3 regions of the Streptomyces sp. NPDC096205 genome follow, and region 3 is predicted to be linked to each of the others. Evidence: riboswitches for the same ligand, from Rfam matches in the RefSeq annotation. Region 3 holds a riboswitch; each other region holds the start of a gene.
What was found. A riboswitch is a leader RNA that binds a small molecule or an ion and turns the genes downstream of it on or off. The one in region 3 is predicted to bind cyclic di-AMP.
Positions count from the first base shown of each region.

Region 1: linked by a shared signal. The riboswitch ahead of ACIQ6Y_RS02715 (peptidoglycan DD-metalloendopeptidase family protein) and the one ahead of ACIQ6Y_RS24400 (transglycosylase family protein) in region 3 are both predicted to bind cyclic di-AMP.
Region 2: linked by a shared signal. The riboswitch ahead of ACIQ6Y_RS18555 (C40 family peptidase) and the one ahead of ACIQ6Y_RS24400 (transglycosylase family protein) in region 3 are both predicted to bind cyclic di-AMP.

Region 1 is NZ_JBIWFS010000001.1:587,619-597,845, forward strand. Features, by position in the region: gene ACIQ6Y_RS02685 (Glu/Leu/Phe/Val dehydrogenase dimerization domain-containing protein) at 1-315, shown strand, start outside; gene ACIQ6Y_RS02690 (acetate--CoA ligase family protein) at 312-2,330, shown strand; gene ACIQ6Y_RS02695 (APC family permease) at 2,388-3,941, opposite strand; gene ACIQ6Y_RS02700 (TetR/AcrR family transcriptional regulator) at 4,063-4,674, shown strand; gene ACIQ6Y_RS02705 (SGNH/GDSL hydrolase family protein) at 5,013-5,798, opposite strand; gene ACIQ6Y_RS02710 (DUF6250 domain-containing protein) at 5,944-6,660, opposite strand; gene ACIQ6Y_RS02715 (peptidoglycan DD-metalloendopeptidase family protein) at 6,986-7,927, opposite strand; cyclic di-AMP (ydaO/yuaA leader) riboswitch at 7,933-8,091, opposite strand; gene ACIQ6Y_RS02720 (tyrosine-protein phosphatase) at 8,531-9,325, shown strand; gene ACIQ6Y_RS02725 (DUF6126 family protein) at 9,347-9,466, opposite strand; gene ACIQ6Y_RS02730 (helix-turn-helix domain-containing protein) at 9,463-10,119, opposite strand; gene ACIQ6Y_RS02735 (aspartate aminotransferase family protein) at 10,218-10,227, opposite strand, start outside.
Region 2 is NZ_JBIWFS010000004.1:565,652-573,681, forward strand. Features, by position in the region: gene ACIQ6Y_RS18545 (ATP-dependent Clp protease proteolytic subunit) at 40-675, shown strand; gene ACIQ6Y_RS18550 (hypothetical protein) at 683-991, shown strand; cyclic di-AMP (ydaO/yuaA leader) riboswitch at 1,289-1,492, shown strand; gene ACIQ6Y_RS18555 (C40 family peptidase) at 1,496-1,969, shown strand; gene ACIQ6Y_RS18560 (ATP-binding protein) at 2,061-2,519, opposite strand; gene ACIQ6Y_RS18565 (helix-turn-helix domain-containing protein) at 2,733-3,602, shown strand; gene ACIQ6Y_RS18570 (DUF397 domain-containing protein) at 3,612-3,821, shown strand; gene ACIQ6Y_RS18575 (8-amino-7-oxononanoate synthase) at 3,900-5,027, opposite strand; gene bioB (biotin synthase BioB) at 5,176-6,393, shown strand; gene ACIQ6Y_RS18585 (adenosylmethionine--8-amino-7-oxononanoate transaminase) at 6,386-7,666, shown strand; gene bioD (dethiobiotin synthase) at 7,684-8,030, shown strand, end outside.
Region 3 is NZ_JBIWFS010000006.1:486,553-496,779, reverse strand. Features, by position in the region: gene ACIQ6Y_RS24410 (septum formation initiator family protein) at 1-438, opposite strand, end outside; gene eno (phosphopyruvate hydratase) at 545-1,825, opposite strand; gene ACIQ6Y_RS24400 (transglycosylase family protein) at 2,140-2,832, opposite strand; cyclic di-AMP (ydaO/yuaA leader) riboswitch at 2,836-3,014, opposite strand; gene ACIQ6Y_RS24395 (transglycosylase family protein) at 3,199-4,266, opposite strand; gene ACIQ6Y_RS24390 (cytochrome P450) at 4,426-5,676, opposite strand; gene ACIQ6Y_RS24385 (nucleoside triphosphate pyrophosphohydrolase) at 6,086-7,117, opposite strand; gene ACIQ6Y_RS24380 (SurA N-terminal domain-containing protein) at 7,316-7,963, opposite strand; gene ACIQ6Y_RS24375 (protein kinase) at 8,188-9,672, opposite strand; gene ACIQ6Y_RS24370 (hypothetical protein) at 9,711-10,227, opposite strand, start outside.

The DNA of each region.
Region 1 (10,227 bases), on a different contig from region 3:
CGTTGGATCGTCGAGGCGGCCAACATGCCCGTGGTCGCCGAGGCGGAGGAGCTGCTGGCCGCGAGGGGGGTGACGGTGCTGCCGGACGTGGTGGTCAACTCGGGGACGAACGCGTGGTGGTGGTGGACGCTGTTCGGCGACATCGGTGCGGACCCGGACGAGGCGTTCGCGCACACCCGTCGCTCGATGCGGGCGCTGGTCGACCAGATGCTGGCGCGCGCGGAGGCCGACGGCACGACACCGCGGGCCGCCGCGCACGCCCTCGTGGAGGAGCGGCTGCCGGTGATCGCCGAGCGCTTCGGCTGGTACCGATGACCCGGGACGCGCTGTTCGACCCCGCGTCCGTGGCGGTCGTCGGCGCCTCCGAGAACCCCGAGAAGTGGGGCTACTGGCTCGCCAAGGGCGCCCTCGCGGGGCGGGAGCGCCGTGCCGTGCACCTGGTGAACCGGCGGGGCGGCAGCCTCGACGGCGTGCCGTTCCGCACCGGGCTGGACGGGCTGGCCTGCGACCATGTGGTGGTCGCGGTGCCGTCCGCGCAGGTGCGCCCGGTGGTCGGCGACGCCCTGGGCGCGGGCGCCCGCTGTCTGACCGTCATCACCTCCGGCACGGACCCGGCCGAGGAGCGGTCGCTGGCCGAGCTGGTGACCGGCCGGGGTGCCCGGCTGCTGGGCCCGAACTGCATGGGCCTGGTGGACACGAGCAGCCAACTGCGGCTGAGCTGGGGCGAGTTCCCGGCGGGTGCGGTCGGTCTGGTGTCGCAGAGCGGGAACCTCGCGCTGGAGATCGGGCGGCTCCTCGCCCGCGCGGGGCAGGGTTTCTCGCGGTTCGTGTCGCTGGGCAACCAGCGCGACATCGACGCGGCCGACGCCCTGGAGTCGCTCGTCGGCCATCCGCCGACCCGGGTGATCGCGGCCTACGTGGAGGACTTCCGCGACGGCCGCCGCCTGGCCGGGGTCCTGCGGGCCGCGCACGCCGCGGGCAAGCCGGTGCTGCTGCTGACCGTCGGCCGCAGCGCCGCCTCCGCCAGCGCCGCCGCCTCGCACACGGGCGCCCTGGTCAGCCCGTACGACACCGTGGCGGCCGTGTGCCGGGACAGCGGGGCGCTGCTGCTGCGGACGGCGGGCGAACTGGTCGACACCGCGCTGTGCCTGCTGGCGCCCGCCCGGCCGGCCGGGACCCGGGTCGCGATCGTCGGCGACAGCGGCGGCCAGGGCGCGCTGGCCGCCGACGCGTTCGCGGAGCGCGGCGCCGAGGTGCCGCCCCTGCAGGACCCGGCCGCCGCGCGGCTGGCCGCGCAGCTCCCGGCCGGGGCCGGCTGCCGCAACCCTGTCGACCTGGCGGGCGCGGGCGAGGCCGATCTCGCCGTCTACGCGCGCGTGGCGGGCGAACTGCTCACGGGCGGCGACACCGACGCGGTCGTGCTCACCGGCTACTTCGGTGACTACGCCACCGCCAACCCCGCCCAGACGGCCCGCGAGTGCGAGGTGGCCGGGGCCCTGGCCGACGCGGCCACGCGCGCGGGGCGCCCGCTCGTCGTGCACACCATGGCCCGCGACACCCCCGCCCTCGCCGTGCTGCGCGAGCGGGGCGTGCCGGTGTACGAGCGCGTCGAGCAGGCGGCCACGGCCCTCATGGCGGCCGCCCGGCTCACCGCGGCCCTCCCGCACACGCCCCCGGCCGTGTCGCAGGCGGCGTACCGCGTCACGGACGGCGGCTACGAGTCCGTACGGGAGCTGCTGTCGTCGTACGGCGTCGTGTTCCCGGCCGCCGCGTTCGTCAACGACGCCGAGGAGGCGGCCGAGGCGGCACTTCGCGTGGGCTACCCGCTGGCGCTGAAGGCGATGGGTCTGGCGCACAAGACGGAGGCGGGTGGAGTGGCCCTGGGCCTCGGTGACGAGGAGGCTCTGCGGGCCGCGTTCACGCGGATGCGCGAGGCCACCGGGGCCGACGGTTACGTCGTGGAGGCCATGGCGACACCGCCGTACGCGCATGAGCTGATCGTCGGTGTCCGGCGTGACCCGGCGTTCGGGCCCGTCGTGATGGTCGGGCCGGGTGGTGTCACGGCGGAGCTGCTCGCCGACACGGCCCTCGCGCAGGCCCCGCTGACGCCCGTACGCGCGCGTGCGCTGCTGCTGGAGCCGCGGCACGCCCGGCTGCTGACCGGCTGGCGCGGCGCCCCGGCCGCCGACCTGGACGCCGCGGCGGCCGCGCTGTGCGCCGTGGCCCGGGCGGCCGCCGAGCATCCGGAGCTGGCCGAGCTGGAGGTCAACCCGCTGCTGGTGCACCCGGGCGGTGCGCTCGCGTTGGACGCGCACGCCGTACTGGGCTGAGCACAGCGAAGGGGGCCTCCCGCGCGGGAGGCCCCCTTTCGTACGACCTGAGAGCGGCTAGCCCTTCTCTCTGCGGGTCCGCGCCCCGGCGGCGTAGAACACGAGCCCGATCCCCACGAACAGGGCCAGCGGCACCACCTGACTCAGCGTGTACTGCAGGCGCTGTCCGGCGAACGACTCCGGCAGGGAGTCCGCCGCGCTGCCTTCCGTGCCGAACCAGCCGACGCCGAAGCCCGGCCAGATCAGCACGACGACGGTGAAGGCGACCAGCGCGGTGGCCAGACCCGCGACCAGCCGGGCACCGAACAGGCCGCCGGGGACGGCGTAGGGGCGGGGCACGTCCGGGTACCTGCGGCGCAGTACGGCGAGGCTGGGGAAGGTGATGACGTAGGAGATGAAGGTGGTGGAGATGGTCAGGCCCAGTCCGGCCGCGAAGTACTTCTCGCCGTCCCCGCCGCTGAGGCCCAGGGCGACGACGAACAGCACGGAGGCCAGGACGGCGGAGAGCAGGTTCACCCGGACCGGGGTGCCGTGCCGTTCGGAGATGCGGCCGAGCCAGGCCGGTCCGGCGCCGTCCGCGCAGGCCACCGCCTGGGCGCGGTGGGCGCCCATCGCCCAGGTCACCCCGGAGGTGAGCAGGCCGAGGATCAGGCCGGCCGCCGCGATGCCGCCGCAGACCGCGCCGAAGCCGGTCAGGGTGACCGTGCCGTCGGCCGCGATGGAGCCGCCGTACACGGTGAAGACGGCCTTGCAGGCGTCGATGAACCCGCCCAGGCTGCCGATGCGCTCGCCCGGCAGCACGAACAGGATGCCGAGGATCGGGCCGCCGTAGAGCAGCAGCGCGGCGAAGCCGGAGCGCAGGATGGACAGCGGGATGTCGCGGCGCGGGTTGCGCATCTCCTCGGCGGCGGAGCTGGGCAGTTCGAAGCCGACGTAGTTGAAGATGAGGACCGGGACGAGGGCGACGAACCCGGCGTAGGTGGGGGCGAAGTCGCCCGCGGGCAGGGCGTGGACGCCGTGTCGGACGGCGTAGACGACGACCGAGACCAGGAAGAAGCCGAGCAGGACGATCCGGGCGACGGCGCCGGTGATCGGCACCCACTTCCCGATCCTCACCGACTGCACGACGGCGAGCGCGCCGCCCCAGATGAACAGCAGTCCTGCGGCGTACTTCCAGGCGCCCGGCAGCGGGGTGAAGAACTCCTCCCAGGTGGTGAGCGCGATGATGCACAGGCTGCCGCCGACCCAGACGGGGTTGGAGATCCAGTACAGGAGCTGGTTGACGCCCGCGACGAGGCGGCCGAAGGCGAGCCGGGTCCAGACGTAGGGGCCGCCCTGCACCGGGAAGGCGGCGCCGAGTTCGGCGACCAGCAGGCCGTACGGCAGGAAGAACACGAGCGCGAGGATCGCCATCCAGGTCAGGCCCTGCGGGCCCTGGGCGGCGACCGAGCCGATGGTGTCGAGGCCGACGAGCGTGCAGATGAGGAAGAACAGCACGTCGAGCCGGCGCAGATCCTTGCGCAGCCGGGTGCGCTGCTCGCCCCAGCCCGCGGAGAGGTCGGGGGCGCCGGGGCCCTGCGAAGGAGTGGAGGTGGTCGATGCGTGGGTCACGGGCGGACTCCTACTGACGACAGCTACTGACTGAATGGGCAGTCAGTAGTGCGGTACTGTGGCCCGGCCGCACGGGGGTGTCAAGAGCTCGCGTCGGGGGTCGCTGTGTAGGGTGAACCGCGTGGCGAGAGTGCGGTTGAGCGTGGAAGAGCGGCGCGAGGAATTGCTGCGGGCCGCCATCGAGCAGATCGAGGCACGAGGCGTGGCCGCGGTGCGGATCGCCGACGTGGCCGCGGCCCTGGGCGTGAGCAACGCGCTGGTGCTCTATCACTTCTCGACGAAGGAGAAGCTGGTCGCCGCCGCGTTCACGCACGCGGCCGAGGGCGATCTGGCCCGTCTGCGAGGGCTGCTCGGCCGCCGCACGTCCGCGCTGCGTCGGCTGCGGGCGGCCGTGCGCTGGTACGCCCCCACCGGTCAGGCCAAGGGCTGGCGGCTGTGGATCGAGGGCTGGGCGGCGGCCCTGCGCGAGCCGGCCCTGCGGGATGTCACGCGGGAACTCGACCGGCAGTGGAAGGCCGCGCTGGCGGAGGTCATCGCCGAGGGCGTGGCCGCGGGTGAGTTCCAGTGCCCGGACCCGACCACCACGGCCCTGCGCCTGACCGCCCTCCTCGACGGGCTCGCGGTCCAGCTCACCTCCTACCCGGGCGCGGTGTCGCGGGCGCGGGCCACGGAGTGGGTGGACGAGGCGTTGGCGCGGGAACTGGGGCTGTCCGTCGAGGCGTTGACCTCCTAGAGGTCGGGCTCGGCTCGGTCCGGGGCGGTCATATCTCTCGGCGTCTCGCACCGGCCGTCGCCGTGGGGGGCGACGGTTCATCGCCGACTGCATGCCGTCGTTGGTCGCTCGCGCAGTTCCCCGCGCCCCTTTGGGGCGTTGCCCCACAGCTCCGATCCTCCTGGAGGTCGGGCTCGGCACCGGCCGTCGCCGTGGGGGCGCGGGTTGTTCGCCGACTGCGCGCCGTCTCTGGTTGCTCGCGCAGTTCCCCGCGCCCCTTTGGGGGGCGCCGGTTGTTCGCCGACTGCACGCCGTCTCTGGTTGCTCGCGCAGTTCCCCGCGCCCCCAAGAAGGGCCCCTTAAGCCACGACCCCGATCCTCAGCTTGATCTCGTCCGGCTTCAGAGTGCCCTTCGCCGTGACGTGGTCTCCGGAGGACTCTCCGCGCAGGCGGCGGCCGATCCAGGGGACGAGGTACTCGCGGGCCCAGTGGACGTCGTCGCGGCGGACGTCGAGGGTGCCGCGGGGCGGGAGGGGCGGCCAGGGCTGCTCGGGGTCGGCCGGGATGTCGAGGCCGAGGGCCTGTCCGGCGCGCAGGGCGACGCGGGTGTGGCCCTCGGGCGAGAGGTGGAGCCGGTCGTGGTCCCAGGCGCGGCGGTCCTGGACGGACTTGAGGGACCACAGGTCGAGCACCGGGCAGCCGTAGCGGTCGGCGACGGCCCGCACATGGCCGTTGTACGTCGCGATCTTGCCGCGCAGATGCTTCAGAAGGGGCACGCCGCGGGTGTCGAAGCCGGTCGTCACCAGCACCGTGCCGGCCACCTCGGTGAGCGCGGCGACCGCCCGCTCGAAGCGCTCGGCGACGTCGTCGGGGTCGGTGCCGGGCCGGATGATGTCGTTGCCGCCCGCGCAGAAGCTGACCAGGTCCGGGGCGAGTTCCACGGCCCGCGGCACCTGGTCCGCCACGATCTGGTCGAGCAGCTTCCCGCGCACGGCGAGGTTGGTGTACTCGAAGTCGCCCTCGGGCCGTCGGTCCGCGAGCAGCACCGCGAACCGGTCGGCCCAGCCGACGAACGCCCCGTCGGGGCCGGGGTCGCCGACGCCCTCGGTGAAGCTGTCCCCCACCGCCACGTACGACCCGATCACTGATCTGCTGTCACTCTTCGAATCGTCTGCCACATCGGCCCATGATTCCTCCTCGAATGTGACCTACGCGACCGTAGGGCGGGGTTGACGGGCGGTGAGATAAGCCACGCCTAAAGTCTCGGCAAGTCCGGGAATAACCTCCCGTTCAGCCCTGTTGGGGGTGCGGTCGCCAGATCCGGAACTCACTGATCCGGAAGTGGCTCCAGACCGTACGGAAGGCGAAGTGCCCGCCGGTGTACGGCTCGGGGTCGGTGTAGTCGAACACGAGCCGGCCGTTGTTCCACCACTGCACGCGCGATCCGGCCGACACGATCCGCACATGGTGGGGCTGGTTGGGCACGAGCAACGGCTCGGTGTAGTCGTACACGAGTGGCCGGACCCCCGCCTCACCGACGTAACGGCGCAGCCGGGTGGTGGTGTTGCCGTTGGCGCCGTAGCCGGCGTAGTACGTCCTGAGGTGGTCGTACTCGGCGAGGGCGCCGCCGCGCGGGGTGGCGAACAGGTCGTGCGGGGAGCGGGCGTCGACCGCATTCCAGAAGTTGTTGAGGTCGGAGACACGGTCGTTGACGCCGCCCTCGGACACCGGCACGGCCGTGTACTCCAGCACATACGGGCCTTCGAGCCGCTGCCGGAACCAGACCGTGACCCCAGCCGGTACGTCCACCTCCAGCACCCCGCCGGACGCGGTGACCGTGCCGCCGTCCTGCAGTTCGGTCGCCCACCGGCCGAGGCCGTGCCGGAAGTCGTCGTGGGCGAGCAGACGCCCGTGGCGGGGGCTCGCGCTCGCAAGACCGGCCGGGGCGAGCGCCGCGAGGGCCGCTCCGGCGGCCAGGGCTCCGAACGTTCTGCGCGTGGTCGTCACGGAAGAGGCTCCTTCGGCGGGGGTGAGCGGGGGCAGCCATGGAGTGCCGACCGGATCTCGGGCAACTCCGGGCGCGCGTCGGTGAGTTCGACCACGGTCACCTCGACGGCGTGGGCGTACACCACCGAACGCGCCAGGACGCCAGCAGAAAGCGCTTGCCGTCCTGTCGGGGACCACTCTGGCCACAACACGCCGCCGCTGTCGACACCCCGGCAGACTCCGCCACACCGCCGCAACACGGAGATCACGAATCTCCGGGTCCGGACACACCGAAGGCCGGACCCGGGGATCGGGGTCCGGCCTTCGGCGGTGTGGGCCGCGGGCGTCAGCCGATGGCGACGCCGTGCGAGCGGAGGTAGGCGACCGGGTCGACGTCGGAGCCGTAGTCCGGGGTGGTGCGGATCTCGAAGTGCAGGTGCGGGCCGGTCACATTGCCGGTCGCGCCGGAGAGGCCGACCTGCTGCCCGGCGGTCACCGTCTGGCCGGCCGAGACGGACAGCGCGGACAGGTGGGCGTACTGGGCGTAGTAGCCGTCGGCGAGCTTGACGACGACCTGGTTGCCGTACGCGCCGCCCCAGCCCGCGGAGACCACGGTGCCCGCGCCGACGGCCTTGAGCGAGGTGCCGGTCGGGACGACGAAGTCGGCGCCGGTGTGGTAGCCGCTGGACCACATGCTGCCCGCCACGCGGTAGCCGGTGCCGACGGTGGCTCCGCTCACGGGGGCGGTGTAGCCGTTCGCCGCGGTGGTGTCCGCCTGGGTGGCGGCCGGCTCGGAGGCCTTCGAGGAGTCAGCGGTCTCGGAGGACTGCGTGGCCGGCTTCGGCGCCTCGGACTTCTGCGGGGCGGCGGACTTCTTCGCGGCGGACTCGGAGGACTGCGTGGCCGCGGCCTTCTTGCCGAGCGACAGCTTCAGGCCCGGGTGGATCAGCGACGGGTCGCTGCCGACGACCTCACGGTTGTCCTGGTACAGCTTCTGCCAGCCACCGCTGACGTGCTGCTCCTGGGCGATCTTCGAGAGATAGTCGCCGACCTTCACGGAATACGTGCGCGGCGTCGCGGCCTTCTTCTCGGCGGCCTTGATGGCGGTCTTCTGGACCGTCGCGGCCGAGCTGACGGCCTTCTCGGGGACGGACTGTCCGGTCGCGGCATTCGCACCGGTGGCCGCGAGAAGCGGCAGGGCGAGTGCGGCGCCACCGGTACCGGCGACGGCGATGGAACGGGTCAGGCGCTGGGCCTTGGGACGGCGGTGCTTACCCTTCGCGGGCATGGGCGTTTTCCTCTCCGGCGCCTGCGAGGTGAGCTGTCGGGTGCGGACTGGAGATGTCCGGCCGCGCCGGGCGCGGCTTAACCCCGAGCCTGTTTCCGGAGACCGGAACAGGCGGATGTACCTGTGGGTCCCCCGCTCCTGCCGTACACGGGTGGGTTTGCGCGGGCTCCGGTCGGCGGCAGGATTAGGCGTCCGTCCGGATCGGTGGCGAACGTAAGCGACCAAGACGCAAAGGGACAAGCAAGAGGTTCCACCCGAAGGCCTTCTTCTTGATCCCTTTCGGGAATTCCCGGTCACCCTCCGTGCATTTCGGCCGTTCCGCATTCGCCAAATGCCCTTGAAAAACGCATTGATTACGTGAGCATGACGGGCGACGCACGGTCACGGCTATGACGCTGCTCACGTGACGCTGCTCCACGTTCCTTTATTCCAGAGCGAGTTGGAAGGAAGGCGCTAATTCGGACAGAAAGCCCAGATGCGACGCAGACGGAGAAGCGGCACATACATATCCCAGGGAAGCCGTGTCGTAGGGTCAGTCGTATGGTCATGGACGTGCCCGTCGGTCGAGCCGCGCCGGCGGGACCCGACCGGAGGGAGCCCCACGTGACGCAGCAGGTCCCGTCGACCGAGCCGGAGCTGGCCGGAGTCCGCAATTTCCGTGACGTGGGCGGACTGCCGACCGTCGACGGACGCCGGGTGCGCCAGGGCGTGCTCTTCCGCAGCGGCCACCTCGCGCACGCGACCGCCGAGGACGCGGCCTTTCTCACGACCCTGGGCCTGCACACGATCTTCGACTTCCGCAACGCGGCGGACCAGAAGCTGGAGGGCCCGGACGTGGAGCTGCCGGGCGTGCGCAACGTCAACCTTCCGCTGAGCGACCCGGCCGACGGCGCCGAGTTCTGGAAGATGGTCCGCGAGGGCGACCTGGACCAGCTGCGCGCGATCCTCGCCGACGGCAAGGCGGCGAACCGGATGATCACCTCGTACCGGATCATGGTCAAGGAGCGCACCGCCGAGCACTCCCAGGTGCTGCACGCCCTCGCCGAGGACAGCGTCCCCGCCCTGATGCACTGCGCCGCGGGCAAGGACCGCGCCGGCCTGTCGATCGCCGTGACCCTGCTGGCCCTGGGCGTCGAGCGCGACGCCATCCTCACCGACTACCTGGAGTCGAACGCCAAGCACCGCCGCTACAAGGTGCGCCGCAACGGCGACGCCTCCGCCTACTCGCCCGAGGTCATGGAGCTGCTCAGCCCGCTGTTCGACGCCCGCGCGGAGTATCTGACGGCGGCGATGGAGACCATCGAGGAGACCTGGGGCGGGGTCGACGCCTATCTGGAGCGGGGCCTCGGTGTGACGCCCGACACGCGCGAGCGGCTGCGGGACCGGCTGCTCGACTGAGCCGGCCTGAGCGGCGGGAGCCTACTTGGCTCCGACCTCGAACAGCAGATAGAGGAACCCGGCGAAGACGTGCCCGGCCACGATGTAGATCAGCAGCCGGATCCACAGGGTGCGGGGAAACTTCTCCTCGATGTCGCTCATGGCGTGTCTCCCGTCATGGGGCCCAGGCACAACGCGGCCGTGGGGCTCTGCAGCAGGGTGTGGACGAAGAGAAGGTCGACGCCGCCCTCGTCCTCGGCGGCGATGCGGTGCGGGGTCAGCGAGTCGAAGTGCGCGCTGTCCCCGGGACCGAGGCGGTGCGCGGTGTCGCCGAGGCGCAGCCGCAGCCGCCCCGTCAGCACGTGCAGCCACTCCTCGCCTGGGTGCACGCGCACGATGTCGCCCTGGGAGCCGTACGGCACGTGCACCCGCAGGGCCTGCATGCCGCGGCCGGGCGCACCGGCCTGCCAGTAGGTCCAGCCGCCCGCCCGGGTCGGTTCCATGTCGTCGGCTCGTACGACGGCGTCCCGGTCGGCGACCCGCTCCCCCAGCAGCTCGGAGACGGTCGTACCGTAGATGCGGGCGAGCGCGAGCAGCATCGGCAGCGAGGCCTGGCGCCGGCCGGTCTCCAGCCGGGACAGATGCGCGGGCGAGAGCCCGGCGGACCGCGCGGCCGCCTCCAGCGTGAGGGAGGCCCGGCGCCGCAGGGCGCGCAGCTGGGGCGCGACGGCGGGCAGGTCACCCACCGGCGCCTCGGCGGCCGGTTCGTCCGCGGCAGGCTCGTCCACTGAAGGCTCGGTCTCGTGAGAGCTCATGCTCTCCATTCAGCCGCAGGCTTGCCTCTCGGGCAAATTTATTGCCTCAGAGGCAAACGCGGTAAGCCCCTCACAGCGGTAAGCCCCAGCTGCAACCCTCAGCGGTTG
Region 2 (8,030 bases), on a different contig from region 3:
CGCCCTCCGCCGAGGGCTCCGAAGGGAGGCGCGTGAGCCATGACCCGACCGTCAGCCCGCCATGTCCTGCCCGAGATGACCGAACGCACCAGCTCCGGACTGAGGACCCAGGACCCCTACTCGAAGCTGCTGGAGGAACGGATCGTCCTGCTGGGCACACAGGTCGACGACACATCGGCGAACGACGTGATGGCGCAGTTCATGTACCTGGAGCACAAGGACCCGGACCGGGACATCTCGCTGTACGTCAACTCGCCCGGCGGCTCGTACAGCGCCATGACGGCGGTCTACGACACGATGCGCTACGTCAGCTGTGACGTGGAGACGATCTGCCTGGGGCAGGCCGGTGCGACGGCGGCGGTGCTGCTCGCGGCGGGGACACCGGGCAAGCGGTTCGCGCTGCCGGGCGCCCGGATCGTGCTCCACCAGCCCGCGCTCGCCGAGCCGGTGGAGGGACAGGCCAGTGATCTCGCCATCCAGGCGGAGGAGTTGCTGCGCATACGGCGCGGCCTGGAGGAGATGCTGGCCCGGCACACCGGGCGCGACCGGGAGCAGGTGAGCGCGGACATCGAGCGCGACCGGGTTCTCACCGCCCAGGAGGCGCTGGAGTACGGGCTGGTGGACCGGATCGTGCCCGGCCGCAAGGCGACCCTCGCCCCGCCGACCGGAGAGTGAGGCGCCGGTGCTGCCACCCGAACTGCCGCCGCTGCCCGCGCTGACCCGCGCGGAGGGCGAGTTGATCGACCGTTACCTGGAGGCCGTCGACCTGCTGGGCCGGATCAACCCCGCGCACCACGGCGACACCTACGGCGGACTGCGCGCCGCTCAGGCGCTGGTGCGCAAGGCCATGGAACTGCGCGACGCGCTCGCCCTGATGCACCAACGGGGCGAGACGGAGCTGCACGCGCCGACGCTCGCGCGGGCGCTGCGCGTCCTGGACGGGGAGCGCCGGACGGCGCGTGTGGCGCTGCCGGCGCGCTCCGACGGCTGAGCGCGCGAGGCCACCGTTAAACGGACCAAATGACGTACCCCCTTTCGGAGTAGAAGGTTGTCGTATTGCGGGGCCCCAACAGTTGCGTGATACGCGCGCTTTCACGGCGGAACAATGCGTTCCGGCCCTGGTCCGGGGCCGTTCGGCGGTCTTGACAGACGCTTGTCGATCAAGCTGTCCACCCGAACGGGTGAGTGGTGAGTAACAACACAAATCCCCGGTTCCATTGGGTATTTCGGACACTTGTGAGTGAAGATCCCTGACTGACGACAAGCCCCCGCCACCGCGGCGGGGCGGTCCGGGCGGACGCCGAGTCCTGCCGCCGCCCGGATGACCGGTCGACAGGAGTGGATCGGCAGGAGTGGAGGACCCAAGCACGACGGTCCGCCGGAGCGCAGTTGTCCGAGCGGTCCTTGGGGTGAAGCCGCCTTCGGGTGGCCGGGCCACTTCGCCAGCCCGAATCCGACAGGTCATCCTTCACAGGCGGCTGACGAAGGGTTGCGCATGACCGCGCAGAATCGTGTCCCGTCGCTCATGGCCCGTGCCGGTACGGCCTCGGCCCTGACTCTCGCCGCCGTGGGCGGCTCCCTGGTGGTGCCCGGCGTCGCCGCCGAGGCCCAGGCCGCCACGTCCGCGACGAAGGCCCTCCAGGTGGCAGCCTCGAAGAAGGGCTCGCCCTACAAGTACGGCGCCACCGGTCCGCACCGGTTCGACTGCTCGGGCCTCACTCTCTACTCGTACAAGAAGGCGGGCAAGTCTCTGCCGCGCACCGCTGCCCAGCAGTACAACAAGACCCGGCACATCTCCGCCAAGAGCCGCAAGGCGGGGGACCTGGTGTTCTTCCACTCGGGCTCGAACGTCTACCACGTGGGCATCTACGCCGGTAAGGGCCGCATCTGGCACGCCCCGAAGACCGGGGACGTGGTCAGGCTCCAGAAGATCTGGACGAGCAAGGTCTGGTACGGCCGCGTGAGCTGACCTGCTCCCGGGCGGTACGGCTCCCTGACCCGCCGTCACCGCCCGGGGCCACTCCTGGGCCCCCGAGCAGCGTCCGCGCGCTCTCGGGGGCTCACGGCTCCTGCTGGCCCGCTGCGGTCACCGGATGAGCCGGGACGGTCCAGGGCAGCTCGATCAGGACCGTCTTGCCGCCCTCGCGCGTGGGTCTGACGCGCAGTCTGCCGCCGCACTCCGCCGTCAGCCAGCGGATGATCACCATGCCGCGGCCGTTGTCCTGCTGCACCGCGGCCGGCAGCCGCTTCGGGAACCTCGGATGGCTGTCGGTGACGCCGATGCGCAACTGTTCGTCACGCTCCAGGCGCACGGCCACCGTGAAGGTGGGTGACTGCCCGAACGTGTGCTGTACGGCGTTGGTGGCGAGTTCGGAGACGATCAGCCGGACGGTGTTGGCGGCCTCGGTGTCCGACGGCAGGCCCCACTCCCCCAGGGTGCCGATGACGAAGGCACGGGCCGCGGAGACCGAGGCGGGATCGCTCGGCAGAGTGACGGATGCTTCCAGGTGGTCTGCCATGGCGACGTCGTCCCTTTCCCACGGGATCGCGGTCCGACAAGAATCGGATGGTTCGAGTACGGTCCCGGACTGGTGCTTCGTTCGCCAGACTGCCACCAGCACGCCGGTAACGGTGGCGATCCACCAAGATATGCATATATCTGTCGCTCGAAGCGGTGAACTCTGCGACGGCAGACCCTATTTGGGCGGCCCTTGAGGAGTAGGGAGGGGCCCATGCAGCACGGTCCGGCGGTGCGCCGCCGAAAGCTCGGCGCGGAACTGCGCGCGCTGCGCACCCGTACGGGACTCACCAGCGGCGAGGCGGCCCGGCTGGTGGGCTGGCATCAGTCGAAAGTGAGCCGGATCGAGACGGGCGCGAGTGGCGTGAAACCGTCCGACGTGCGGTTACTGCTGGACGCCTACGGCGTCTCCGACCCCGAACTGCGCGAGCTGCTGCTGATGTTGGCCGGCTCCGACGACGGGATCGGCCGGCACCACTGGTGGCACGCCTACCGCGGGGTGCTGCCGCCCGCCTACCGGGACTTCATCAGCCTGGAGTCGCAGGCCAGCGCGATGCGCACGCTGGAGACCTCCGTGGTGCCCGGACTGCTGCAGACCCCCGAGTACGCCCGTGCGGTGACCCGGGCCGCGGTGGCCGGCCTCGCCGGGGAGCCGGACGAGCGGGTGGACGCGCTGGTGCAGGTGCGGCTCGCCCGGCAGGAGGTGCTGCGGGCGCAGCCGCCGCTGCGGCTGAGCGCGGTGCTGGACGAGGCCGTGCTGCGCCGGGAGGTGGGCGGGCCCGAGGTGATGCGGGGGCAGGTGCGGCGGCTGCTGGAGGCGGCGCGGCTGCCGCAGGTCCGTATCCAGGTGCTGCCGTTCTCCGCCGGGGCGCATATCGGCATCACCGGGCCTTTCGTTATCTTCTCATTTCCGCGCACTTCTGATCTGGATGTGGTTGTTCTCGACCACATGACGAGTAGCCTCTATCTCGAACGGAAAGAAGACCTGGAGGCCTACACCGAGGCCTTCAACACCCTTCAGGCACACGCCCTTTCACCCGAGGACTCGCTGGATCACATCGCCGGGACAGTTGACGGCGCATAAGGAGGCACCATGTCTGCACTGCCTCGGAACGTCCCCTCCAGTACCCGATTGCACAGCGCCCAGTGGCTGCGCAGCAGCTACAGCACCGGAGCCAACAACTGCGTCGAGACGGCCCGTTGGTCGGGCCGGCTCGCCGTGCGCGACTCCAAGAGGCCGGAGGGACCCGCGCTGCTCTTCTCCCCCGAGAGCTGGGCGGGATTCACGGCCGCATTCCACTGAGGGTCGTTCGAGGCCCGTCCCAGGGTCGTTTCACTCTGAAAACGGATCAGTTCTGAAACACGGCCGTGGATCGCCGACTCACGGTCGCGTCCGACCGATCACCCGTACAGCGCGTTCGATCTGTTCCCCGGAGAGGTCCGCGCGGGCGGTCAGCCGCAGCCGGGAGATGCCGTCCGGCACGGACGGCGGCCGGAAGCAGCCCACGGCCACCCCGGCGGCGCGGCAGTCCGCCGCCCACCGCACGGCCTGCTCCGGGGACGGAGCGCGCACCGACACCACGGCGGCGTCCGGCCGTACCGCCTCATGGCCCGCCGCCGTCAGCCGCTCGTACAGCTCGGTCGCCACCTCCCGCGCCCGCGCCGCCCGCTCGGGCTCACGGCGCAGCAGCCCCAGGGCCGCCAGGGCCGCGCCCGCCGCGGCCGGGGCGAGGCCGGTGTCGAAGATGAACGTGCGGGCCGCGTTGACCAGGTGCTCGATCACCCGCGCGGGGCCCAGCACCGCGCCGCCCTGGCTGCCCAGCGACTTCGACAGGGTCACCGTCACGACGACGTCCTCGGCCCCCGCCAGCCCGGCCGCGTACGGCGCGCCGCGCCCGCCGTCGCCGAGTACGCCGAGGCCGTGCGCGTCGTCGACCACCAGTCCGGCGCCGTACGCCCGGCAGGCCTCGGCGAGGGCGGCCAGCGGGGCCGCGTCGCCGTCGACCGAGAAGACCGTGTCGGACACCGCGACGGCCGGGCCGTCGTGGGTGTCCAGCGCCTTGCGGACCGCCTCCGGGTCGGCGTGTCCGACCACCTGGGTGGTGCCCCGGGCCAGCCGGCAGCCGTCGATGAGCGAGGCGTGGTTGCCCGCGTCGGAGACGACCAGCGAGCCGTGCGGGGCCAGCGCGGTGACCGCCGCGAGGTTGGCGGCGTACCCGGAGGAGAAGACCAGGGCCGCCTCGAAGCCGCAGAACTCGGCCAGCTCGCGCTCCAGCGCGGTGTGCAGTTCCGTAGTGCCGGTGACCAGCCGGGAGCCGGTCGCGCCGCCGCCCCAGAGCGCGGCGGACTCCTGCGCCCCCGCGACGACCTCGGGGTGGCGGGCCAGTCCGAGGTAGTCGTTGCTCGCGAGGTCCAGCAGCGGCGAGTCGGCGGGGCGCGGGCGCAGCGTCCGTACGAGTCCGGCGCGGCGGCGCAGTTCCGCCGACTCGTCGATCCAGCCGAACGCCATGGGTCCCTCCGCAGGATTTGTAGGCAGTGGACAGACACTAGCTGCAGGGGCAGCCGCCCACGGTGTGGCAATACCCACACGTCGAACGCCCTTCGTTGTGCGAAGTCACATTGGCCCGGGGTACCTCCGTACGACAGGATCGGCTCTCATGGATCTGCTGAACACGCTGGTGGACAAGGGGCTTCGGCGCGAGCTGCCGACCCGCGAGGAAGCGCTCGCCGTGCTGGCCACGTCGGACGACGAGCTGCTCGACGTCGTGGCCGCGGCCGGAAAGGTGCGCCGGCACTGGTTCGGCCGGCGCGTGAAACTGAACTATCTGGTCAATCTCAAGTCGGGCCTGTGTCCCGAGGACTGCTCGTACTGCTCCCAGCGGCTCGGCTCGAAGGCCGGGATCCTGAAGTACACCTGGCTCAAGCCCGACGAGGCGTCCGAGGCGGCCGCCGCGGGCCTCGCCGGAGGCGCCAAGCGGGTCTGCCTGGTGGCCAGCGGGCGCGGTCCGACGGACCGTGACGTGGACCGGGTGTCGGAGACCATCAAGGCGATCAAGGGCCAGAACGAGGACGTCGAGGTGTGCGCCTGCCTCGGTCTGCTGTCCGACGGCCAGGCCGAGCGGCTGCGCGAGGCGGGCGCCGACGCCTACAACCACAACCTCAACACGTCCGAGGGGACGTACGCGGACATCACGACCACGCACACCTACGCCGACCGCGTCGACACCGTGCAGAAGGCGCACGCGGCGGGTCTGTCGGCCTGCTCGGGCCTGATCGCGGGCATGGGCGAGAGCGACGAGGACCTGGTCGACGTGGTGTTCTCGCTGCGCGAGCTGGACCCGGACTCGGTGCCGGTCAACTTCCTCATCCCGTTCGAGGGCACGCCGCTGGCCAAGGAGTGGAACCTCACCCCGCAGCGGTGCCTGCGCATCCTGGCGATGGTCCGCTTCGTGTGCCCGGACGTCGAGGTGCGCATCGCGGGCGGCCGTGAGGTCCACCTGCGCACGATGCAGCCGCTCGCGCTGAACCTGGCCAACTCCATCTTCCTCGGCGACTACCTCACCAGCGAGGGCCAGGCCGGCAAGGCCGACCTGGAGATGATCGCCGACGCCGGGTTCGAGGTGGAGGGCGCCGGGGAGGTGACGCTGCCGGAGCACCGGGGCGCTGCCGGGGGCTGTGGTTCCCATGCGGCCGCGGGTGACTGCGGCTCGCACGAGGACGAGGCGTCGAGCGGCTGCGGTTCGCACGGGGGCGGCGGGGTCTGCGGCTCCGTGCCGGCTGCCGCCGAGGCCGCGCCCGCCGTGGGCGAGCCGCGGACCGACCTCGTCGCCGTACGCCGTCGTGGTGCCGGTACGGACCTCGCGCCCAATGCCTGAGCTCGGTGTGCCGGAGCTGCTGGATCTGGACCGGCGGCATGTGTGGCATCCCTACGGTCCGATGCCCGGCAAGGCGCAGCCGCTCGTCGTGGAGTCGGCGAGCGGGGTCCGGCTGCGGCTCGCGGGCGGCTCGGGCGAGCTGGTCGACGGCATGTCGTCCTGGTGGGCGGCGATCCACGGCTACCGCCACCCGGTGCTGGACGAAGCCGTGCAGGATCAGCTCGGGCGGATGAGCCACGTCATGTTCGGCGGGCTCACGCACGAGCCCGCCGTACGGCTGGCGAAGCGGCTTGTCGACATGTCGCCCGACGGTCTCGAGCATGTGTTCCTCTGCGACTCCGGGTCGGTGTCGGTCGAGGTCGCGGTGAAGATGTGCCTGCAGTACTGGCGTTCGCTGGGCCGCCCGGAGAAGCGGCGGATGCTGACCTGGCGCGGCGGCTACCACGGGGACACCTGGCAGCCGATGGCCGTGTGCGACCCGGACGGCGGCATGCACGCGCTGTGGTCGGGCGTCCTGCCGCAGCAGCTGTTCGTGGACGCGCCGCCTGCCGAGTACGACGAGACGTACGCGGAGCTGCTGCGCTCGGCGATCGCGGAGCACGCCCATGAGCTGGCCGCGGTGATCGTGGAACCGGTCGTGCAGGGCGCGGGCGGCATGCGCTTCCACTCCCCCGCCTATCTGCGGGTGCTGCGCGAGGCGTGCGACGCGCACGACGTGCTGCTGGTGTTCGACGAGATCGCGACCGGCTTCGGCCGTACGGGCGCGCTGTTCGCGGCCGACCACGCGGGCGTGACGCCGGATGTGATGTGCCTGGGCAAGGCGCTGACCGGCGGCTATCTCACGATGGCGGCGACGCTGTGCACGCCGCGCGTGGCCGACGGGATCTCGCAGGGCGAGGTGCCGGTGCTGGCGCACGGGCCGACGTTCATGGCCAACCCGCTCGCCGCCGCGGTGGCCTGCGCCTCGCTGGACCTGCTGCTCGGGCAGGACTGGGCCACGGAGATCAAGCGTATCGAGGCGGGCCTGCGCGAGGGGCTCGCCCCGGCCTCGGAGCTGCCCGGTGTGCGGGACGTGCGCGTGCTCGGCGCGATCGGTGTCGTCCAGCTGGACCACCCGGTCGACATGGCGGCGGCGACGGCGTCCGCGGTGCGCGAGGGCGTCTGGCTGCGGCCGTTCCGGGACCTGATCTACACCATGCCGCCGTACGTCACCGGTGACGAGGACGTGGCGCGGATCGCGCGGGCCGTGTGCGCGGCCGCGCGCGAGGGATGAAACGGAGAGAAGCGGATATGCCGGTCCTGGTGATCACAGGTACGGGCACGGAGGTCGGCAAGACCGTCACGACCGCCGCGGTGGCTGCCGCGGCGCTCGCGGCCGGCCGGTCGGTCGCCGTGCTGAAGGGAGCACAGACGGGCGTACGGCCGGACGAGCTCGGGGACGCGGCCGAGGTGGCGCGGCTCGCGGGCGAGGTCGCCGTCGCCGAACTCGCCCGGTATCCGGAGCCGCTGGCCCCGGCGACGGCGGCGCGGCGGGCGGGGCTCGCCCCGGTGCGACCGCGGGAGATCGCGGACGCGGCGGCCAAGCTGGCCACGGAGTACGACCTGGTGCTGGTGGAGGGCGCGGGCGGGCTGCTGGT
Region 3 (10,227 bases):
GACGTTGGAGTACCAGGGGCGGTCGGCCGCCCCCTGGTCGGTGCGGGACTGCTCGGCGGCGTCCGGGTCGACGACGATGTAGCCGGTCTCCCCGGGCATCACATAGTGCAGCCGCTCGCGGATGCGCTGCTCGGCGAACGCGTCGTCCTGCCACCGCGCCTTGAGGTCGCGCAGCTGCTCGACGCGTTCCCGCGCCTGCCGCTGCTGCCGCTCCATGTCGGCGATCTCGGCGCGCTGGGCGACGTACTGCCGCATCGGATAGGCGAGGGCGACGATCAGCGAGCAGACCACCAGGGCGAGCAGCGCGGCCCGGCCGGTGAGCCGGGAGCGGCGCGCCTGGCGGCGGGTCTGGGAGCGGTAGACACGGGCCGCGGTCTGCTCGCCGAGCAGTCGCAGTCTGGTCGCGGTGGAGAACCGGTCCCGGTCCTTCACGGCCATGTTGCCCGCCTCCCGATCACGCACGTACGTCCCCGCACACGGTACGGGACCGAGTACGGGGACGTACGTACGACGCTGCCTGTCAGGCCGCCTTACGGGGTGACGGTCAGCCCTTGAAGCGCGGGAACGCGCTGCGGCCGGCGTACACCGCGGCGTCGTCGAGGATCTCCTCGATGCGCAGCAGCTGGTTGTACTTGGCGACGCGCTCGGAGCGGGCCGGGGCACCGGTCTTGATCTGGCCGCAGTTGGTGGCGACGGCCAGGTCGGCGATGGTGACGTCCTCGGTCTCGCCGGAGCGGTGGGACATCATGCACTTGAAGCCGCTGCGCTGGGCCAGCTCGACGGCGTCCAGGGTCTCGGTGAGCGAGCCGATCTGGTTCACCTTCACCAGCAGGGCGTTGGCGGCGCCCTCCTCGATACCGCGGGCGAGGCGCTCGGGGTTGGTGACGAACAGGTCGTCGCCGACCAGCTGGACCTTGTCACCGAGCTTGTCGGTGATGGTCTTCCAGCCGTCCCAGTCGTCCTCGAACAGCGGGTCCTCGATGGACACGAGCGGGTACGCGTCGACGAGCTCCGCGTAGTACTCGGTCATCTCGGCGGCGGAGCGCTCCTTGCCCTCGAAGGTGTAGACGCCGTCCTTGTAGAACTCGGACGCGGCCACGTCGAGGGCGAGGGCGATCTGCTCGCCGGGGGTGTAGCCGGCCTCCTTGATGGCCTCGAGGATGAGGTCGAGGGCCTCACGGTTGGAGCCCAGGTTCGGGGCGAAGCCGCCCTCGTCGCCGAGGCCGGTGGCCAGGCCCTTGTTCTTCAGGACCTTCTTCAGCGTGTGGTAGACCTCGGCGCCCCAGCGCAGGGCCTCGGAGAAGGACTCCGCGCCGATCGGGGCGATCATGAACTCCTGGATGTCCACGTTGGAGTCGGCGTGCGAGCCGCCGTTCAGGATGTTCATCATCGGAACGGGCAGCAGGTGCGCGTTCGGGCCGCCCAGGTAGCGGAACAGCGGCAGGTCGCTGGCCTCGGAGGCGGCGTGGGCGACGGCGAGGGAGACGCCGAGGATGGCGTTGGCGCCGAGCGAGCCCTTGTTGTCGGTGGCGTCCAGGTCGAACATGGCCTGGTCGATCAGGCGCTGCTCGGTGGCGTCGTAGCCGACCAGCTCCGGGCCGATCTGCTCGATGACCGCGAGGACGGCCTTCTCGACACCCTTGCCGAGGTAGCGGTTCGAGTCGCCGTCGCGGAGCTCGATGGCCTCGAAGGCGCCCGTGGAGGCGCCGGACGGGACGGCGGCACGACCCGTGCTGCCGTCGTCGAGGCCGACCTCGACCTCGACCGTGGGGTTGCCTCGGGAGTCCAGGATTTCCCGGGCTACGACGACGTCGATGGACGGCACGAGCATCTCCTTCGTGGATGTGACGCTTTTGAGCAGAACCGTGGTGGCTCTGCGAGACGAGCCTAACCGCCTCCGGGGGATCGGCCAGCCGATCGCCCACCCCGTGGACGGAAACCGATCGTAAATTGTTTCCGAACGGAACAAACGGGCGGCGGTGAGCTCGTCCGTGCACGGCCGCGCGCTTCATCGCCGTACGGGCCCCGCCCCGGGCATCCCCGGGCATGACCCCTGGACATGACCCCTGGGCATGACCCCGCCCCGGTGCGTACGGGGGAACACGCACCGGGGCGGGGAGCCGGCGGGGGAAGCGCTGCCTACTTGAGGTGCAGCTGCTGGCCCGGGTAGATGAAGTCGGCGTCGTCGATGATGTCCTTGTTCAGCTGGAACAGCTTCTGCCAGCCGCCCTTGACGTGGTGCTTCTCGGCGATCGAGCTGAGGGTGTCGCCCTTGACGACCTTGTACTCGCCGTCGCCCTTCTCGACCTTCTTGCCGGTCGGGGTGGTGACGGTCTTCTTGGCGGCCGGGCGCTCCTGCGAGCGGGAGGCGCTCTGCTGCTCGGTCTCGCGGGCGGGGGCGGGGGTGCTCTCCTGCGTGGTGGTGCTGCCGGAGTCGGTGGAGCCGCCGCCGGTGTACGCGGCGCTGGACAGGCCCACGCCGCAGACCGGCCAGGCGCCCTTGCCCTGGCCCGCGAGGACCTTCTCGGCGATTTCAATCTGCTGGGACTTGCTGGCCTGGTCGGCCGTGGCGGCGTACTGCGTGCCGCCGTACGCGGCCCAGGTGGAGGCGGAGAACTGCAGACCGCCGTAGTAGCCGTTGCCGGTGTTGATGGACCAGTTGCCGCCGGACTCGCACTGGGCGACGGCGTCCCACTCGGAGGCGGTGGCGGCGGAGGCGTTGCCGGCCGCCATCAGCGGGGCGGCGACGGCGGCGCCGGTCACACCGGCGATGGCGATGGCGCGAGTGGCCTTGGACGGACGACGGTGCTTGCCCTTGCCGGAAAACAGCATGGAGGATCCCCTCACCGACGCCTGCGAGGTGAGCTGTCGGGTTCGGGCCGGTTGAGTTGCCCGGCCGCGGCTCTCACGAGCTGCGGCTTCACCCCAAGCCGGTTCCGGTGTCGAGTTTCCTCAACTGCCGGACCCGGCGCCTACCTTGGGTCCCCCGCTCCTGCCTACGGCGCTTGACGCGACGACTGTTCCCGGGCTGCCACTGGCAGGATTCGGCGTTTGTGGCGGCCGGGGCTCGTGTTGGCGAGCGGTCATGACCGTAGACAGGCGATCGGCGGATTTTCAAAGACGATCAGGGCTTCTGAGACTCATCCCACAGTTTCGCCAAACCGGACATTTAGCGGCGAACCATGACGTGAACTCCCGCTACTTTTCGCCCGGTTCGACCCCTACCGCGAGCGTCTGACCGGGCAGGATGAGGTCCGGGTCGACGCCGACCGTCTGCCGGTTCTCGGCATACAGCTCCGACCATCCGCCCTGGAGGCCAAGGGAGTCGGCGATGCCCCACAGGCTGTCGCCGGCCCGCACGGTGTACTCGCCGTCGGCGGCGTCCCGCACGGCCGCACCGCTGCGCGAGGCGTGACGCCCCGTGGAGTCGCCCGTACGACCGTCCGCCACGCCCTCCTCGACGCCCTCGTCGGCGCTGTCGCCGCGGTGGCGGCCGGTGGCGGTCTCGTCCGAAGAGGTACCACTCTGGCCGGACTTGTCCGAGTCGCCCTGTGCGTCGCCCGTGGCGGAGCTGTCGGGCGCCAGTGCGGTGGCGTCGGGGTCTTCGCTCGGGTCGGCGTCCGAATCGGGCGAAGGGTCCGTCTTGGTCGTATTGCCCTGGTCGTCCTGGGCGGTCCGGCCGCTCGCGTCGCTGTCGGCGCTCTCGCCGTCGGCCTCGGTCGACGAGTCGTCGGACGACGAGGCCGACTCGGACGGAGAGGGGAGCAGACGAGAGGAGTCGGACGAACCAGATGTGTCGGACGTGTCGGACGAATCGGGGGTGTCGATCAGGCCGCCCAGACCCGAGGAGGTGTCGTCGGAGACGCCGGTGTCGACGTCGGCCGGCGCGGAGTCCTCACCGAGGCCCGAGAGCGGGCCGCAGGTCGGCCACGCCGTGACGCCCTGGTCCGCGAGGACGCGCTCGGCGACGGCTATCTGCTGCTGGCGGCTGGCCTGCTCGGGGCTCGGGGCGTAGTCCAGGCCGCCGTAGGTCTCCCAGTCGGTCTGGGTCAGCCTCAGGCCGCCGAAGTGGCCGTAGCCGTCGTTCGCGCTCCAGGCACCGTCCGTCTCGCACTCCGCGACCCGGTCCCAGGTGGTGCCGTCCGCCGCGCTCGCGCCCGAGGCGCCGAGCAGCGGGATCGCGATGGCGGAGCCGGTCACTCCGGCCGCGACGAGGAGAGCCGGAGCCTGGCGGGGGCGACGGTGACGACCGTTCCCGGAGAGCATGCGGAAGCCTTTCGTGCGACAGCAGTGATCGGCGCGGCGTGTGATGCGGGGCGCCGCACTGATGGGTGAACGTATCGGCAGACGATCACTTGTCACAAGTTAATGCCGCACAGATCACGTGAAGATCACAGACTTGAGGGTGTGTCACGTTTGTCTGTGTCAGCTTCCTGTGCCGGCCCCGGCACTGGGGGTGAACTCCACCGGCAGCGTGCGCAGGCCCCGCATGATGAGGCCGCCGCGCCAGCGCAACTCGGCCGGATCCGCGGCCAGTCGCAGGTCCGGCAGCCGGGTGAGCAGTGTGGCCAGCGCGGTCTGCCCCTCCAGCCGGGCCAACGGGGCGCCCAGGCAGTAGTGGATGCCGTGCCCGTACCCCAGATGCTGGTTGTCGCGGCGGGCGAGGTCGAGGGTGTCCGGGTCCTCGAACCGGGCCGGGTCCCGGTCCGCCGCGGCCAGCACCACCAGCACGGGGTCGCCGGCCGCGATGTCCTGCCCGCCGATGGCCAGCGGCTCGGTGGCGAACCGCCAGGTCGCCAGCTCCACCGGCCCGTCGAAACGCAGCAGTTCCTCCACGCCGGTCGCGAGGAGGCCGGTCTCCTCCGCGGCGAGCGAGCGCTGGAGACGCTCGCGCTGCTCGGGGTGCGTGAGCAGGGCGAACGTGCCGTTGCCGATGAGGTTCACGGTCGTCTCGAACCCGGCGAACAGCAGGATGAACGCCATCGCCGCCGCCTCGTTCTCGGTGAGGTGCTCCCCATGGTCCGAGGCGCGGATGAGGCCCGAGATGAGGTCCTCGCCCGGCGCGGGCTCCGCGGGCAGCGCCTCCCGCTTGCGGTGGATGAGCTCGGCGAGATAGCCGCGCATCTTCTTGACCGACCGCGCGACCCCGCCCCGCGGGCCGCCGCCGTGCCGGATCATCATGCCCGCCCAGTCCCGGAAGTCGTCCTGGTCCTCCCGCGGGACGCCCAGCATGTCGCAGATGGCGTAGATGGGCAGCGGGAAGGCGAACTCATGGATGAGGTCCGCCGAACCCTTCGCCGCGAACTGGTCGATGAGGTGGTCGGTCAACTCCTGCACCCGCGGCGCGAACTCGGCCACCCTGCGCGGTGTGAACGCCTTGCTCACCAGCCGCCGGAGCCTGGTGTGGTCCGGCGGGTCGATGTTCAGCAGATGCGTCATCAACTCCGCCTTGCGCTCACCGGGAATCCCCGTCTTCCCCTTCGCGTGCGCCGGCTCGTCGTGATGCTCCGGGTTCTTCGACAACCGCGCGTCCGCCAGCGCCTGCTTGGCATCGGCATAACGCGTGACCAGCCACGCCTCCACCCCACTCGGCAACCGCGTCTTCCGCACCGGCGCGTGCTCCCGGAGCCAGGCGTAGGCGGGGTACGGGTCTGTGGCGAACTCCCAGGTGAACAGCTCGGGGGGTGCGGGGTGGGAAGGGGGGTGGGGGGTGGGGGTGGTGTCGGGGTCGGGGGTGGAGTCGGGGCTGGGGGTGGCGTCTGGGCCGGGGGTCGTGTCGGGGCTGGGGTGGGGGTGGTTGGTCACCGGTTGACGGTAACGGGTTGGGGAGGGGGCTTGAGGAGGTGAGGGGATGGTGGCTGGGGGTGTGGTGTGGGCTGTGGCTTGGGGCCGGGTCAGTCCGGTGTTCGCCGCCGGTCAGTCCGGTGTTCGCCGCCGGTCAGTCCGGTCTTGGGTCAGCGATGGGCGCGGCTTGGGGCCGGGGCAGCCCGGGGTCTGCCCCCGATCGGTCCCCTCTCGGGCCAGTGATGGGTGCGGCTTGAGACCGGGGGACCCCGGTGTCCGCCCCGGTCGGTCCCCTCTCGGGTCAGCGCTGGGTGCCCGTGTCTCCCCCGGCCGTCTCCGTCTCGCGTATCGCGTCCCGGTAGGCGCGGGCCGCTGCTCTGAGGGCCGCTTCCGGGTCCACGCCCTCGGTCTCGGCGCGGACCGCCAGGGCGAGGAGTTCGTAGCCGATGGCGTCGGTGTGGGGCAGGGGGACGTCCAGGCCTGCCGTGCGGGCTCGGGAGGCGAGCTTGGCGGCGAGGGCGAGGCCCGGCTGGTGCAGGGGGATGCCCTCGGTCACGGAGGAGCGGCGCTTCTCCTCCGCCTTGGTGCGCAGCCAGTGCGCCTTGACCTCCTCGGGCGTGGTGGCGGTCTCGTCCCCGAAGACATGCGGATGGCGGTGGATGAGCTTGGCGACGATGCCGCCGGCCACGTCGTCGATGGAGAACGGGGCGTCGGGGTGCTCCTCGGCGATCCGCGCGTGAAAGACGACCTGGAGCAGGACGTCCCCCAGCTCCTCGCGCAGTTCGTCGCGGTCGCCCTCCTCGATCGCCTCGACCAGCTCGTACGCCTCCTCGATGCCGTACTTCGCCAGGCCCTCGTGGGTCTGCCGCGACGACCACGGGCACTCCGCGCGGATGCGGTCCATGACCTGCACCAGATCGAGGAGCCGGGCGCCCGGCAGGTCGTAGGAGGCGGGGAGCAGCTCCAGCTCCGGCATCCGTACCCGGCCGGAGCCGGCGAGGCGGGCCAGGCCGTCCGTCAGGGCCGGCTCACCCTCCCCCGTCGCCACGACCACCACCGTGTGTCCGCCCGCGCAGGCGTCCACCAGCTCCTCGGCCGTCGGTGAGGCCTCGGCCACGGTTATCCCCGCTTCCCGCAGATACGGCAGCTGCGGGTGGGCGCCGTCCGCGCACAGGACACGGTCGGCGGTGCGCAGCGCCTGCCAGGCGGGCCAGGACAGCAGGCCGGGGGCGACCCGGTGGCTGGTGGTGAGCAGGACGATGCGGCCGGGGGTGTCGTGGGGCTCCGGGTGTGCCTGGGGCTCCGGGGCGGGTTCGAAGCTGGTTGCGTTCACGATCCGAACGTAACGCAAGCCGCGGACAGATCGACGAGAGTTGTCCACAGGCCGGATCGGATCATCGGATTATTCACCTGTCGACGACTGGCCTCGCCAGATCGTCCCGCCGTTCCGCCGTCCCGCCGTTCCGGCATGCGGCCATCCGGCCGCGTCCGGCCGCGTCCGGCCGTCCGGCCATCCGCCGTACCGTTACGCCTACGCCGGTCGCTCCTCCCCCGCCGTCGTGACGTCCCGTACCCACGGTGCCTTGGTGTCCACCCGGCCGACCTTCTCCGCGTCCCAGGTGCCGTAGCGCGGGTTGAGGTCGACGTCGAGTTCCTTGGACGCCTCGGACAGGGCCTTCCAGAAGGCGGGCTGGCTGGTGTCGGTACCGAGGGACTCGGCGAGCTTCTGGGCCTCCAGCTGGAGGTGCAGGTTCTCGTCGAGGCGCTCCGGTGCGACCGAGTACTGCTGCAGCCAGGCCGTCTGCAGCGCCTTGGCGCCGCCTGCCTGCTGTTCGAGGCCGGCGCGCATCTGCTGGACCTCGCGGCGGCTGACGGTGACGCCCGCGTCCTGGGCGGCACGGTGCAGGACCCGGTCGAGGACCATGCCGTGCAGGGTGTCACGGGTGAGGGTGCCGGTCTTGGCGATGGCCTGGCTGTACTGGGCCTCGTCCGTCACCGCGGCGCGCTGGGCCTCGCGGACCTCCTCGACGCGGTTCTCCAGCTGGGAGACGGTGATCCGCTGCCCGCCGACGACGGCCGCCGCACCGGGGTGCGCATCGTTTCCGCAGGCGGTGAGCAAGGGGCCCGCGGCGGCGATCGCGGCGGTGAGGACGAGCGCGGTGCGACGGCGGCGGTGCAAGGAAGCCTCCCGAGGAGATTGTGCGACGGTGCACAAAGTCTTGCGGTGATCGATGTTAGGCAGCGGCGCAGCTCTGGCCAACCCATTCGACCAACGATTCACCGGGACTTCGGGCACCGCCGCGCGGTCCACCCGCTCAGGGGCCCCTGCCTCAGCCCTGGAGGTCGCCCTTCGGCCGGCGGGACCCGAACCGATCGATCACCTTCCGCAGGGGCGGCGGCCGGTCAGCCACGCACCTGCCCCAGCCACTGCAACGTCCGCCGGATGTCGGCCACCAGCGGATGGGCCGGTCCCCTCAGGCGTTCGACGTCGTGGAGGAGGCGCATCAGGGTGTCGTGGGCGGCCGCCCGGTCGCCCAGGGCGAGCAGCAGGTGGCCGATGCGGCGGCGCACGTCGTGGGCGAGCTCGGGGTCCCCGGAGACGTACTGGTTCTCGTAGTACGGCAGCAGCTCCCGGTAGGCGGCGAGTGCGGCCGCCGGTTCGCCGAGCTGCTCCAGGCACTGGGCGGCGTCGTAGCGGTAGCGCAGCGACTGCGGGTCGGCCTGGCCGGCCTCGGCGGCGCGTTCGTCGGCGAGGCGGCGCAGTTCGGGCAGCGCGCGCCGGTACTGGCCGTCGTCCAGGAGCGTGGCCGCGTACTGCTTGCGCAGGGTGCGCACGACCGGCGAGTGCTCGCCGTGCTGCTCGGCGGCAGCCGGGAGGATCGCGCCGAGGATGTCGACGGCCTGGGTGATGCGGCCCTCGCCGAGCAGCCGCTTGACCTCGTCGACGGCGCCGGCGACGTCCGGCTTCTCGTCGGCCGGTGCGACCGGGGCGGGATTGGGCGCGGGCGTACGCGCGCGGTCCGGCCACGGGGCGTGCGGGCGCAGGAAGGGGCGCGTGGGGTCGAGGGGCGCCCCCGTGGGCGTGCCGCGCCCCGGCAGGAGCGGCGACAGTTCCTCGTACACCTCCTGCGCGGAGCCCGGCCGGTGCTGGGGGTCCTTGGCGAGCAGGCGCAGGACGAGGTCCTCGAGGGCCTGGGGGACCTCCGGGCGCAGGCGACGCACCGGCAGCGGGGGCTCGTACAGGTGCCGGTGCAGCACGCCGAGCGCGGTGGAGCCCGCGAAGGGGACGTTCCCGCTGAGCAGTTCGTGCAGGAGCACACCGAGCGCGTACAGGTCCGTGTACGGCCCGACAGCGCCGCCCATGGCCTGCTCCGGCGCCATGTAGGCGGGCGAGCCGATCGGCGAGCCGGTGTGGGTCAGCCGCGTGGTGTCGGTGTCCATGACGGACGCGACACCGAGGTCGAGGACGGTGACCGTGCCGTCCTGCTTCACCATCACATTGCGCGGCTTGAGATCGCGGTGCACGATCGGCACAGCGTGCACGGCGCTCAGCACGGCGCACAACTGCGCCGCGACCGCCACCGCCCACTGCCACGGGTACGGATCGTGCTCCGCGAGGTGGTCGGAGAGGTCCGCCCCGTCGACGTACTGCATGACGAGGAACAGTTCCTCGCCCTCGCTGCCCGCGTCGTGCACGGTGACGAGCCCCGGGTGGTCGACCTGCGCGGTCACCCGGCACTCGCGCACGAACCGGCGGCGCAGCTCCTCGGCCTCCTGCCCGGCCACCTTGTCGGGGCGCAGCAGCTTCACCGCCACACGCCGGTCGAGTCTCTGGTCGTACGCCGTCCACACCTGGCCCATGCCGCCCTGGCCGATGAGCGTGGCCAGTTGGTAGCGGCCGGCGACGACACGTCCCGCCGTCACGCTCACCGTCCGCCCTCGTGCCGGCCGTCCTGGCCGTCCTGGTTGCGCAGGTAGTGGCTGAGTTCGTCGAGTTCGGCGCGCACTTGGTCGATACGGGCCGGGCCGGGGCGCTGGGGCGGCGGGGTGTGCGCGGGCGGCGCGGTGGCGGCGGGCCCAGGACCGGGTATCGGGGGCGGGGTGTGCGGGGCGCTAGGGGCACTCGGGGGACTCGGGTTGAGCGGCGGGTGGTGCATGGTGGTGGCCGTCGTCGAGGCGTACGCCCCCGGGGCGGACGGGTAGCCGTACGCCGGCTGGGGGGCATACGGGCCGTAGCGAAGCTGGTGGAAGTGGCGCACGTCCGCGGCGAGGTAGTACGCGATCACCACCACGAGCGTGATCAGGAGCAGGCCGAGCCCGGTCCAGCCCCCGGCCGTGTGGATCTCGTCCCCCGGCTCGCTGCCCAGCAGCACCATCGCGAGGATGTCCACGGCCAGCACGGCGACGAACAGGCCCCAGTCGAGCGACTTGCGCGTCACGATC